One region of the Bradyrhizobium elkanii USDA 76 genome, then DNA from elsewhere that is predicted to be linked to it. Evidence: riboswitches for the same ligand, from Rfam matches in the RefSeq annotation. Region 1 holds a riboswitch; the other holds the start of a gene.
What was found. Region 1 has a riboswitch for glycine ahead of JEY66_RS18700 (D-amino acid dehydrogenase). Riboswitches for the same ligand answer to the same signal wherever they lie in the genome.

Region 1 (6,888 bases):
GTGGAGCACTTCCGGATTTGCATGCCCTATGGGCGTATTGAAAGGCCCAAGGGTACGTCGTGAGGCTAAGGCTAAAGACTTAGGCCGTTGCCACGAGGCCTTCCGAAACCGGGCGGAAATTTGCAAAATCCCAGCCGCGTCCGGGTGCCGCATCGAGCAGCGCGCGGGTATAGGCCTGTTGCGGATTGGTCAGCACCTCGGCGGCCGGTCCCTGTTCCACGACGCGGCCATGTTGCATCACGGCGACGTCGTCGCAGATCTGTGCGGCGACGCGCAAATCATGCGTGATGAAGAGCAGCGCGATGCCCAGCCGGCGCTGGATTTCGTCGAGCAGGTCCAGGACCTGCGCCTGCACCGAGACGTCGAGTGCGGACACCGCCTCATCCGCGACGAGCACGTCGGGATCGAGCGCCAGCGCGCGCGCGATCGCGATGCGCTGGCGCTGGCCGCCGGAGAACTGGTGCGGATAGCGCGAGATCGCGTCGGGCGGCAAATGGACGAGCTCGAGCAGCTCGCGCGCGCGCGCCAGCGCATCCTTGCGCGGCATGCCGTAATTGACCGGGCCTTCCGCGATGCTCTCGCCGACGGTGACGCGCGGATTGAGCGAGCGGTAGGGGTCCTGGAAGATGATCTGGATCTTCTGGCGATGCGGCTGCAGCAGCCGGCGCGACAGGTCGGAGATCTCGCGGCCGGCGAGGCGCACCCCGCCCGAGGTCGGATCGATCAGGCGGACGATGCAGCGCGCGACCGTCGACTTGCCGGAACCGCTTTCGCCGACGATGCCGAGCGTGCGGCCCTTGCGCAAGGTGAGGGTAACGTTGCTGGCGGCGGCGACCTCGCGGGCTTTGCCGTACAGCGACCGCTCCCGGTAGACCTTGCTGAGCTCGTTGGCTTCCAGCACCACCGGCTCGGTCGTCTCCGGGCGCGGCGCGCGCGGCACCAGGCTCGGCACCGAGGACAACAGGTTGCGGGTGTACTCCATCTTCGGATTGCGCAGCACGTCCTGCAGCGGGCCGGTTTCGACCAGGCGGCCGTGTCGCATCACCGCGACGCGGTCTGCGATCTCGGCCACCACGCCCATGTCATGGGTGATGAACAGAACAGCGGTGCCGTGATCGCGTTGCAGGTCGCGGATCAAGGTGAGGATCTGCTTCTGCGTGGTGACGTCGAGCGCGGTGGTCGGCTCATCGGCGATCAGGAGCTTCGGCTCCAGAACCAATGCCATCGCGATCATGATGCGCTGGCGCTGACCGCCCGACAGGCGGTGCGGGTAGGAGGAGAAGATGCGCCCCACGTCCGGCAGCCGCACATGCTCCATCATCGCCAAAATCTTCTGGCGCCGCGCGCGGGCGTCGAGATCGGTGTGGGCGCGCAGCACCTCGTCGATCTGGCGGCCGACCGGCACCACGGGATTGAGCGCGGTCATCGGCTCCTGGAAGATCATCGCCATCCGCGTGGCGCGGAGCTGGCGCAGCCGCCGGTCGCTGGCGGTGAGCAGTTCCTCGCCGACCAGCTTGACGCTGCCGCCGGACGGCACCAGCGTGCCCTTCTGCAACAGGCCCATCACGGTGAGCGAGGTGACCGACTTCCCGGAGCCGCTTTCGCCGACCAGGCAGAGCGTCTCGCCTTCACGTACCTGCAGCGAGAGGTCGTCGATGATGCGATGTGCGTCCGTCTTGCGGCCGAGGCCGACGACGAGGTTGTTGATGTCGAGGACGACGTTGGAAGAGTTGGTATTGGTCACTTGCCCTCACGCTGCTTCATGCGGGGATCGAGCGCGTCGCGCGCGGCGTCGCCGATCAGGTTGACGCTGAGAATGGCGATCGAGAGCAGCAGCCCCGGCCAGAAGATCAGCGACGGCTTGACCTGGAAGTAGGCGCGGCCCTCGGCCATGATGTTGCCCCAGGTCGGCGTTTCCGGCGAGATGCCGGCGCCGAGGAACGACAGGATCGCCTCGGTCAGGATCGCGGACGCGCAGACATAGGTGCCTTGCACGATCAGGGGCGCGATGGTGTTCGGCATCAAATGCCGCCACATGATCTTCGGCAGGCTGGTGCCGAGCGAGATCGCGGCCTCGACATAAGGCTCCTCGCGTGCGGTCAGCACCACCGAGCGCACGAGCCGTGCCACGCGCGGGATCTCGGGGATGGTGATCGCGACCATCACGGTCCAGATGCTGGCGCCCGACAGCGACACCACGGCGATCGCGAGCAGGATGGCAGGGATCGCCATCAAGCCGTCCATCACGCGCATCAGCACCGCGTCGACCCAGCGGAAGAAGCCGGCGACGAGGCCGATCAGAAGCCCGATGGCGATCGAGCAGACGGCGGCGCCGAGCCCGATCACCAGCGAGATCCGTGCGCCGTAGATGATGCGCGACAACAGGTCGCGGCCATAGGCGTCGGTGCCGAGCAGATATTGCGCGCTCGACGGCTTCAGCCGCTGCGACGGCGTCAGTAGCAGGGGATCGTGCGGCGCAAGCAGCGGCGCGAAGATCGCCATCAGGATGATGAGGGCGAGGCAGATCGTCGCAACTGCGATGATCGGCGTCGACGTGAGGAAGCCGAACTTGACGCGGAACGGCCGGGTAACGGGAATAGAGGATTCGGGAAGGGTTTCGATCGCCATTGCTCAGTACCGGATACGAGGATCGAGCAGGGTGTAGGCGAGGTCGATCAACAGATTGACCGCGACATAGATACCCGACGTCAAGAGGATCATCGCCTGGATCACCGGATAGTCGCGCGCCAGCACCGCATCGACGGTGAGGCGGCCGATGCCGGGCAGGTTGAACACGCTTTCGGTGACGACGACCCCGGAGATCAACAGCGCGAAGCCGGAACCGATCACCGTGATGACCGGCACGGCCGCGTTGCGCAGCGCGTGGCGCAGCAGCACGCCGGTCTCGCCGATGCCCTTGGCCCGCGCGGTGCGCACGTAATCCTCTCCGAGCACGTCGAGCATCGAGGCCCGCGTCATGCGCGCGATCAGCGCGACGTAGATGAAGGAGAGGGTGCAGGTCGGCAGGATGATGCGCTCGAAGAACGGGCCGAAGCCGGCCGAGATGCTCTTGAAGCCCTGTACTGGAACCCAGCGCAGATCGATCGCAAAGATCTGGATCAGCACATAGCCGATCACGAATACCGGCACCGAGAAGCCGAGCACCGACAGTCCCATCACGAAGCGGTCGATCCAGGTGCCGTGTTTCCACGCCGCGATCACGCCGAGCGGCACCGCCACCAGGATCGAGAGGATGATGGTGGCCAGCGCGACCGAGATCGACGGCTCGAGACGCGGGCCGATCATCTCGAGGATCGGCTTGTTCGAGATCAGGGAGACGCCGAGGTCGCCGTGCAGCAACTTGGCGACCCAGGTATAGAACTGGATGTAGATCGGCTCGTTCAGACCAAGCGAGGTCCTGATACGTTCGAGCTGTTCGGGCGTCGCGTTGTCGCCGGCGAGGATGGCGGCCGGGTCGCCCGGCGTCAGCCGCAGCAACAGGAACACGAACAGAGCCACCACGCCCATCACGGGAATGGCGGCGAGGATGCGGCGAAGCAGATATCCGAGCAAATTTGATCCGTTGGGTTGTGGTCGATGAAGTCCCCAGCGGGACCGTTGCACACCAGACCGTAGCACAGATGGTAGCAGACTCACGGTAGAACTTGAGCAAGTCCCATGCCATCGGTGCTGCGGATTTTGCGGTGCAGCTAATCAGTCCTGTGGGCCGCGATTATTCCTCCGGTGAAGTTCGAAGCAGTCCACTGGAAGGTGGATTGATTTCAGCTTTGCGCGCGTTGGCAGGCACGTCGAGCCCGGCACCGAACGACGGCGCCATCGGCGGCGTGTCGAGGTCGCGCCAATCGTCGATCGCCTGGGCCACCATCTGCGCCGTCGCCGCCGACAGCGTCCAGCCGAGATGACCGTGACCCGTGTTGTAGAACACGCCCGGAATCCGTCCGGCGCGAACCACCGGCATCATGTTCGGCATCATCGGGCGCAGGCCCGCCCATGGCACGACTTTCGACGTATCGATCTCTGGGAAATGATGCCGCACCCAGTCCACCAGCGGTTGAATGCGGTCGGCGCGAATGTCGCGGTTGAAGCCGTTGAACTCGGCGGTGCCGGCGACGCGGAAGCGGTCGGCGCCGAGCCGGCTGGTGACGATCTTCGCAGCTTCATCGAGCAGGCTGACGGTTGGGGCGGCGTTCCGGCTTTGTGGCGCATCGAGCTGCACCGTGATCGAATAGCCCTTCACCGGATAGACATTGACGCGGTCGTTGAGCAGGCTGGCGAAGTGGCGGCTCGCCACGCCTGCGCAAATCACGATCCCGTCCGCTTGCAATTGATGCCGCGTCGCGACCGCAGCTTCATGTGAAGCAGCTTCGTTCCAGCCGATGCGGAAGCCGTCATCGCCGCGTGCGATCGTGTCGACGTCGGCTTCATGGACGAAGCTCGCGCCACGGCGGACGCAGGCGTCGGCGAGGCCGCGGGTGAACTTGTGGATATCGCCGGTTGCGTCCGACGGCGTGAAGAAACCGCCATAGCAGGCCGTCTGCAGCGCGGGTTCGATGACGCGGATTTCGTCCGATGTCACCGGCCGGCGGTCGAGCCCGCCCTGCTGCAGCAGCGTGTTGACCTTGAGGCCGGCTTCGAAGCCGGCCTTGTCGTGATAGACGTGCAGGATGCCGCGGCGCTCGAGATCGAAGGCGATATTCTCGCGCTCTGCGATCGAGAACAGATGCTTGCGCGCTTCGATGGCGAGCTTCGTGGTCTCGATGGTGTTGCCGCGATAGCGCGTGATGTGGCCTACGAACTCGCCGATCCAGGAATATTTGTGCCAGCTCGGCTTCGGGTTCATCAGCAGCGGCGCGTCGCTTCTGAGCATCCAGCGCAGCCCCTTGAGGATGGTCGCAGCGCTGTTCCAGACTTCGGCGTTGCTGGCGGAGAGTTGTCCGCCATTGGCGAACGAGGTTTCCATCGCGGCGTAGCGATGCCTGTCGAGGACAGTCACCTTGTAGCCGCGTTCAAGCAGGGCATAGGCCGTCGTTACGCCGGTGATGCCGGCGCCGATGATCGCGATGTGTGGCATGATAGTTGTCAGGCTCCCGTGGGTTAGAGTCGCCGAACCACCGGTGAAACCGGCATCGGCGCCCCATCTGTCACGGTACCTGAGAGCTTGATCCGCATCGGGCCGGGGCCAGAAGCGAACTATCCCCTTCGGTGGACGTCACGGCCCTTGATGTGCGGCCATGTTCGTCTCTCTCCAGATCGTCCTGACGATACGGTCCTTTTGCCTGAGAGTTTCCGGGGCGGTTGCTCCGTCGGCGCCGAAGGCAACAACACGAATGTTGTCGCTTCGATCTCTCCCGCATCGTCGCGTTGGACGGCCGGACCGTAGGCGAAGCCTTAAAAATGGACAAGGCTAAATTTCGATCCGGCAGTGCCAACGTGTTGTGCAGTGCAATCGATGTCAGTCCAGCGTCGCCAGCAGTGCCGCCATCAGGCGGCCGCGTTCGGCGAGGCTGTCGACCTCGATGTGCTCGTTGAGCGTATGCGCATCGGCGCCGCGAACGCCGAGGCCGTCGAGCGTGGGGATGCCCATCGCGCCGGTGAAGTTGCCGTCCGAGCCGCCGCCGGCGCTGCCGTGCGGCAGATCGAGACCCATCGCTGCCGCAAGGCCTTTTGCCTTTTCGTAGAGCGCCATGGTGCCCGCATCAGGTTCCCACACCGGGCGCGTGACGCCGCGCGTCACCTTGAAGGTGACGTCGTTGGCGGTACCCGACAGTGCCAGCATGCGCTCGACGCCACGATCGAGATCGGCCTGGCGCTTGGCCATGCTGAGCGCTTCGCCGGTGCAGGTCGTCGCGACGCAATTGACCCACTGGCCGCCATGCACGATGCCGACCGAGAAGGTGCAGTCCTCGGTGGTCATGCCGTCGATGGCGATGATCTGCCGCGCCATCTCGCGGATCGCGGAACGCCCGGAAGACAGCGTTGCACCGGCATGGCTGGGCTTGCCCGTGGCTTCCAGATTGAAGCGCGCGATCGCATAGCGGCCGGTGACGACGCCGTTGTTCGGGCGGCCGGGCTCCGGCACCAGCACGTATTTGTTGCGCGCGGCTTCCGCCTCGATGATGTCGCGCGTCGACGGCGTGCCGACCTCTTCATCGGGGGTGAACAGCACCGTGATCGGCAGCGGCGTGGTGAAGGAGGCGCGCGCCAATTGCCTGATCGCCTCGATCGACAGGTAGTTGCCGCCCTTCATGTCGAAGATGCCCGGCCCGAAGCACTTGTTGCCTTCGCGCCGCCACTTCAGCTTCTCGATGGTGCCGACCGGGTGAACGGTGTCCAGATGGCCGGCGATCAGGATGCCGGGCTGGCCCTGTTTCGGATGGGGGAAACGGGCGCGGACGCAGCCCGCGAAGCCCTGGCGTCCGGCGATGCGCTCGATCGTCGCACCCATGATCGCCATCTCGCGGGCGGCGAGATCGAGCATGCGCTCGACCGCGGCGGCGTCCCAGGTCGGGCTTTCGCATTCCACCCAGCTGCGCAGGCCCTGCAGCATCGTTTCGGAATCAAAGGGGAGATTGGCTGGGTTCATCGTTGTTCTCTCTTGTTGTTCTGACGGCGCCGGCATCGCGCGCGCGTTACGAAAATCTCAGCCGACGATTTTGTAAAGCCAAAATCTGGCGTGCGGCCTCATTCGTTTGTGTACGTCCGATGCGGCCTGAAACCGATTGACGCGCTTGGCGCTTGGTGCAAGTCTCGATTTCACAAGCCATACAGCATGTTAGTTCGCCTAAATAACGAACCGCGTGCATAACGAATAAGCCGGCTTTGACCAGTTACACGTCAGGAGAGTTTGCATGTTCCCTATCTCGCGTT
Region 2 (6,888 bases), 160 kb from region 1:
TACATCGATGACGCCGCATCGCCGCGCCGCACCAGGACCTCGCCGGCCTCGATGGTTTGCGACCGCAGCAGGCGCATGATGTCGGAAATATCGGCGGCGTTGAGATGCGAGAACAGCGGCACCCGCGCCAGCATGCCCCAGGTCACGACGAAGTCGCGGCGCCGGACCTCGTCGGCGAACGCGGTCGAGATGATCGCGACCGGCAGCGCGATCATCGCAAAGCCGACCACGATCGCGACCACCGTGACGGTCCGGCCGAGCGGCGTGATCGGGACGACGTCGCCGTAACCGACGGTGCCGAGCGTCACGATCGCCCACCACATCGCCTGCGGCATGGTGCCGAACTTGTCCGGCTGCACCTTGTGCTCGATGGCATAGAGCAACGAGGCGAACAGCAGCACCGCGCCGGTCAGGATCACCACGCAGCCGAACAGCGTGCGCCGCTCGGCATGCAGCGCCGCCAGCAGCGAGCGCATTGCGGTCGAATAGCGCACCAGCTTGAGGAACGGCAGCATGCCGAACAGCACCAGCGCGGTCTTGTCACCAACCGCAAGCGCGACGGCCGACGGCAGGAAGGCCAGCAGGTCGATCACGCCGAGCGTCGAGAAGGCGTATTCCAGCCGCGCCCGCGCCGGCGTCATGTCGCGCAGCGAGTGACCGACCACGCTCCAGAGGCGCGCGGCATATTCCAGCGCGAATGCGATGACCGCCGCGATTTCGATCGCCCTGAGCAGCCAGCCGACCTGCGCGTCGATCTCTGGCACCGACCCCAGGATCGCCGCAAGCACGTCGACGGCGATGACCGCGATGACGAGCCGAACAAAATGCGAGCCGCCCGAATGCGGCAGGTCATGGCGTTCGAGCAGATCGTAGAGACGGTCGCGCAGCCTGGGATCGTTGATCGTGGGCTTGAGCGGAGCCGTCGCCACCATCAGCCTCTCCGTCAGGCGCCGGCCGATGCCTGTTGACTCATGGCCTGCTCGATCGCCGACAGTGCGGCATTGGCCTTGGCCCCGTCGGGGCCGCCGGCCTGCGCCATGTCGGGGCGGCCGCCGCCGCCCTTGCCGCCGAGCACTTCGGAGCCCTTGCGCACGAGCTCGACCGCGTTGAACCGCGCGGTCAGATCGGCGGTGACGCCGACCACGATGCCGGCCTTGCCGTCCTCGGTGACGCCGACGATCGCGACCACGCCCGAGCCGATCTGCTTCTTGCCGTCGTCGACGAGACTCTTGAGATCCTTGGTCTCGACGCCCTCGACCGCGCGTGCCAGCAGCTTGACGTTGCCGACCTCGCGAACGGCTGAGGCGGCGCCGTTGGACGCACCGCCGCCACCCATCGCGAGCTTCTTGCGGGCGTCAGACAGATCGCGCTCGAGCTTCTTGCGCTCCTCCATCAGCGCGGCGATGCGCGCCGGCACGTCGTCGATCGTGGTGCGCAGCTCCAGCGCCGCGGTCTTGGCCAGCGCGATGGTGTCGTTGGCATGCTTGCGCGCGTGATGTCCGGTCAGCGCCTCGATGCGGCGCACGCCGGACGCGACCGCGCCCTCGCTGGTCACCGAGATCATGCCGATGTCGCCGGTGCGGCGGACATGGGTGCCGCCGCAGAGCTCGACCGACCAGCCAAGCGCGTTCTGGCCGTGATCGCGGGCACCCTTGCCCATCGACACGACGCGAACCTCATCGCCGTACTTCTCGCCGAACAGCGCGCGGGCGCCGGCCTCACGGGCATCGTCGACGCCCATGACCCGGGTCGTGACCTCGTCATTCTCCAGCACGACATCGTTGGCGATGTCCTCGATCCGGGCTAGTTCTTCCGGTGTGATCTGCTTCGGATGCACGAAGTCGAAGCGCAGCCGGTCCGGCGTGACCAGCGAGCCGCGCTGGGCGATGTGATCGCCGAGGACCTGGCGCAGCGCCTCGTGCAACAGATGCGTCGCCGAATGGTTGGCGCGGATCGATGAGCGCCTGCTGTGATCGACCTCGAGCTGCAGTGCGGTGCCGACGCCGAGCGTGCCCTGCTCCACCGTGCCAAGATGCACGAACAGATCGCCGGCCTTCTTCTGCGTGTCGGAGACGCGGAACTTGACGCCCTCGCCGGTCAGCACGCCGGTATCGCCGACCTGGCCGCCGGACTCGCCGTAGAACGGGGTCTGGTTCAGCACGATCGCGCCGCTCTCGCCGGCGTTCAGGCTCTCGACCTCGGCGCCGTCCTTGATCAGCGCCGTCACCGCGCCTTCCGCGCTCTCGGTCTCGTAGCCGAGGAATTCGGTCGCGCCGAGCTTCTCGCGCAGCGGGAACCAGATCGCCTCGCTCGCCGCCTCGCCCGAACCTGCCCAGGAGGCGCGCGCCTTCACGCGCTGCCGCTCCATCGCGTCGGTGAACGACGCCTGGTCGACGCTGATGCCGCGCGACTTCAGCGCGTCCTGCGTCAGATCGAGCGGGAAGCCGTAGGTGTCGTACAGCGTGAACGCGGTGTCGCCGTCGAACATGTCGCCCTTCTTGAGGCCGGCGCTCTTCTCGTCGAGGATCGACAGGCCGCGCGCCAGCGTCTTGCGGAAGCGCGTCTCCTCCAGCCGCAGCGTCTCCTCGATCAGCTTCTCGGCGCGGACCAGATCCGGATAGGCCTGGCCCATCTCGCGGACCAGCGCCCAGACCAGGCGATGCATCAGCGGCTCGCTCGCGCCCAAGAGCTGCGCATGGCGCATCGCACGGCGCATGATCCGGCGCAGCACGTAGCCGCGGCCCTCGTTCGACGGCAGCACGCCGTCGGTGATCAGGAACGCCGACGAGCGCAGATGATCCGCAATCACGCGGTACGAGGCCAGGTTCTGCTCGCTCGGCCCGTGGCCGAGGGCCGACGCCGCCGCATCGATCAGGTTACGGAACAGATCGGTCTCGAACACGCTCTCGACGCCCTGCAGGATGCAGGCCATGCGCTCCAGCCCCATGCCGGTGTCGATCGAGGGACGCGGCAGCGCCACGCGCTCCTCCTTCGTCACCTGCTCGTACTGCATGAACACGAGGTTCCAGAATTCGAGGAAGCGATCGCCATCCTCCTCCGGGCTGCCCGGAGGGCCGCCCCAGATGTGCTCGCCACGGTCGATGAAGATCTCGGAGCACGGACCGCACGGGCCGGTGTCGCCCATCGCCCAGAAATTGTCCGAGGTCGGGATGCGGATGATGCGGTCGTCCGAGAAGCCCGCGATCTTCTTCCAGTAGCCGGCCGCCTCGTCGTCGGTGTGGTAGACGGTGACCAGCAGCTTGTCCTTCTTCAGCCCGAAATCCTTGGTGATTAGATTCCAGGCGAGCTCGATCGCGCGCTCCTTGAAGTAATCGCCGAACGAGAAGTTGCCGAGCATCTCGAAGAAGGTGAGATGGCGCGCGGTGTAGCCGACATTGTCGAGGTCGTTATGCTTGCCGCCGGCGCGCACGCACTTCTGCGACGTCGTGGCGCGCTGATAGGAGCGCTTCTCGACGCCGGTGAAGACGTTCTTGAACTGCACCATGCCGGCATTGGTGAACATCAAGGTCGGGTCGTTGCGCGGAACCAGCGGCGACGAGGCCACGATCTCGTGCCCGTTCTCCTTGAAGAAGTTCAGAAATGTCGACCTGATGTCGTTGACGCTGCTCATGTTCATCCAATCGGAAAAAGGGGCCGGCCAGCCGCAAAAAGGCGTCATTTTCCGGCCGAACGCTTTTAGACATTGCCAGCTGCGGTGTCCAGAAACTGTGCAGGCGGATCATGGGCTTGCCGCGGCAGCACAAAGCCCATTGGATAGTTGCTGCAGCTGCGTTGACAGTCTTGGTGGCGCCGTGTTTTCTACCTACCTATACCTAGTCACGTCGGGAGAGACCGGCCTTACCGCCGGCGCCGAAGGAGCAACCGCCCCGGAAACTCTCAGGCAAAAGGACCGCGTGACGTCTGACATCTGGAAAGAGACGCTGGGGTTCGCCCCGATGCGTCCGCCGACGGGATAATACTCTCAGGCACAGCGACAGATGGGGCTTTCTGCAGGTTTCTCAAGGGGAAATAGGTCCCCGACGGGAACCGCGAGGGCCCTGTGATGCTTGCAAGCGAAACTTCCCCGCTGAAACAGACCCCGCTGCACGCGCTGCACCTTGCGCGCGGCGCCAAGATGGTGCCGTTCGCCGGCTACGACATGCCGGTGCAATATGCGGCCGGCGTGTTGAAGGAGCATCTGCACACCCGCAAGGAAGCCGGCCTGTTCGACGTGTCGCACATGGGCCAGCTGGTGCTGAAGGCCAAATCCGGCAAGGTCGCCGACGCGGCGCTCGCGCTGGAGAAACTGGTGCCGCAGGACATCGTTGGCATCGCGCCGGGACGGCAGCGCTACGCTCAGTTCACCAACAACGAGGGCGGCCTGCTCGACGACCTGATGGTGGCGAATTTCGGCGATCACCTGTTCCTGGTGGTCAACGCCGCCTGCAAGGAAGAGGACGAGGCGCATCTGCGCGCGCATCTCTCCGATAGCTGCGAGATCGTGGCGCTGGCCGACCGCGCGCTGATCGCGCTGCAGGGGCCGAAAGCCGAATCGGCGCTGGCGAAACTTTGTCCAGATGTCAGTTCGATGAAATTCATGGACGCCGGTCCGCGCCGCGTCGCCGACATCGACTGCTTCGTCTCGCGCTCCGGCTATACCGGCGAGGACGGCTTCGAGATCTCGGTGCCCGCGGACAAGGCGGAAGCCCTGGTCACCGCGCTGCTCGACAATCCCGACGTGTTGCCGATCGGCCTCGGCGCGCGCGACAGCCTGCGGCTCGAAGCCGGGCTGTGCCTCTATGGCCATGACATCGACACCACGACGACGCCGGTCGAAGGCGCGCTGGAATGGTCGGTGCAGAAGGTTCGCCGCAGCGGCGGCGCCCGCGCCGGCGGCTTCCCGGGCGCCGACAAGATTCTCGCGCAATTCGCAGATGGCGCCGGGCGCCGGCGGGTCGGCCTGAAGCCCGACGGCCGCGCCCCGGTGCGCGAAGGCGCGGCATTGTTCGCCGATGCCGCCTCGACCGAGCAGATCGGCAAGGTGACCTCGGGCGGCTTCGGCCCGAGCCTCAATGCGCCGGTCGCGATGGGCTATCTGCCTACCGCCCTTTCCACGGCCGGCACCACCGTTTTCGCCGAAGTGCGAGGCCAGCGGCTGCCCCTGAAGGTCGCGGCAACGCCCTTCGTCCCCAATACCTACAAACGCTAAACGCCAAAGGATCGATCCCCATGACGACGCTGTACACGTCCGACCACGAATGGCTCCGCATCGAGGGCGACGTCGCCACGATCGGCATCACCGACTATGCGCAGTCGCAGCTCGGCGACGTCGTGTTCGTCGAACTGCCCAAGGTCGGCCGCAGCCTGAAGAAGGCCGAGGCCGCCGCGGTCGTCGAATCCGTCAAGGCCGCCTCCGACGTCTACGCGCCGATCACCGGCGAGGTGGTCGAGGTCAACGACGCGCTCGCCGCCGAGCCCGCGCTGGTCAATTCGGACGCAGGCGGCAAGGCCTGGTTCTTCAAGATGAAGATTGCCGACAAGGGCGAGCTCGGCGGCCTGATGGATGAGGCCGCCTACGCCGCGCACACCGCCTAAAGGATCACCCCGAGGATCACCCATGAACGCGCCCTTCAAGCCGATCAACGAAGCCGCCACCGATTTCGTCCGCCGCCACATCGGACCGTCGCCGCGCGACATCAACGCGATGCTCGAGACGGTCGGCGCCGCGAGCCTGCAGGCGCTGATGAATGAGACGCTGCCGGCCTCGATCCGGCAGAAGGCGCCGCTCGATCTCGGCCGGGCGCTGAGCGAGACCGAGGCGCTCGCGCATATGAGCGAGCTCGCCGCGCAGAACCAGGTGTTCACCTCGCTGATCGGCCAAGGCTATTCCGGCACCATTTTGCCCGCGGTGATCCAGCGCAACATTTTGGAGAACCCGGCCTGGTACACTGCCTATACGCCGTACCAGCCGGAGATCAGCCAGGGCCGGCTCGAAGCGCTGTTCAACTTCCAGACCATGATCTGCGACCTCACCGGGCTCGACGTCGCCAACGCCTCGCTGCTCGACGAGGCGACCGCAGCGGCGGAGGCGATGGCGCTCGCCGAGCGCCACTCGCAGGTCAAGGCAAAGGTGTTCTTCGTCGACAAGGAGGTGCATCCGCAGACGCTGGCGGTGATGCGCACGCGCGCCGCGCCGCTGGGCTGGGCGCTGGTCGTCGGCGATCCCCTGACCGAGCTCGACAACGCCGATGTGCTCGGCGCGCTGCTGCAGTATCCGGGAACATCGGGTGCGGTGCGCGACCTCAAGCCTGCCATTGCGTCGCTGCGCGCCAAGGGCGCGCTTGCGATCGTCGCGGCGGACCTGCTGTCGCTGACGCTGCTCACCTCGCCCGGCGAGCTCGGCGCCGACATCGCGATCGGCTCGGCGCAGCGGTTCGGCGTGCCGATGGGTTACGGCGGACCGCACGCCGCCTATATGGCGGTGCGCGACACGCTGAAGCGCTCGCTGCCCGGCCGCATCGTCGGCCTCTCGGTGGATTCGCGCGGGCAGCCCGCCTATCGCCTCGCGCTGCAGACCCGCGAGCAGCATATCCGCCGCGAGAAGGCGACCTCGAACATCTGCACCGCGCAGGTGCTGCTCGCCGTGATCGCCTCGATGTATGCGGTCTATCACGGTCCCGAGGGCCTGACCCATATCGCACGCAGCGTGCATCGCCGCGCCACCGTGCTTGCCGCCGGCCTGCGCAAGCTCGGCTTTGCGCCGACCAGCGAAGCGTTCTTCGACACCGTGACCGTCGAGGCCGGCGCCAGGCAGATCGAGCTCGTCACCCGCGCGCTGGCGGAGCGGATCAATCTGCGCATCGGCGCGACCACGCTCGGCATCGCGCT

Region 2: it holds a riboswitch for glycine, as region 1 does, so the genes downstream of both, gcvT (glycine cleavage system aminomethyltransferase GcvT) here and JEY66_RS18700 (D-amino acid dehydrogenase) in region 1, are expected to answer to the same signal.

Annotation. Positions count from the first base shown of each region.
Region 1 covers NZ_CP066356.1:3,876,847-3,883,734, forward strand. The annotation lists gene JEY66_RS18685 (ABC transporter ATP-binding protein) at 80-1,744, opposite strand; gene JEY66_RS18690 (ABC transporter permease) at 1,741-2,628, opposite strand; gene JEY66_RS18695 (ABC transporter permease) at 2,632-3,573, opposite strand; gene JEY66_RS18700 (D-amino acid dehydrogenase) at 3,734-5,092, opposite strand; glycine riboswitch at 5,158-5,272, opposite strand; glycine riboswitch at 5,276-5,382, opposite strand; gene JEY66_RS18705 (M20/M25/M40 family metallo-hydrolase) at 5,474-6,604, opposite strand; gene JEY66_RS18710 (ABC transporter substrate-binding protein) at 6,870-6,888, shown strand, end outside.
Region 2 covers NZ_CP066356.1:3,715,515-3,722,402, reverse strand. The annotation lists gene JEY66_RS17920 (cyclic nucleotide-gated ion channel) at 1-932, opposite strand, end outside; gene alaS (alanine--tRNA ligase) at 944-3,631, opposite strand; glycine riboswitch at 3,834-3,922, shown strand; gene gcvT (glycine cleavage system aminomethyltransferase GcvT) at 4,064-5,209, shown strand; gene gcvH (glycine cleavage system protein GcvH) at 5,230-5,595, shown strand; gene gcvP (aminomethyl-transferring glycine dehydrogenase) at 5,618-6,888, shown strand, end outside.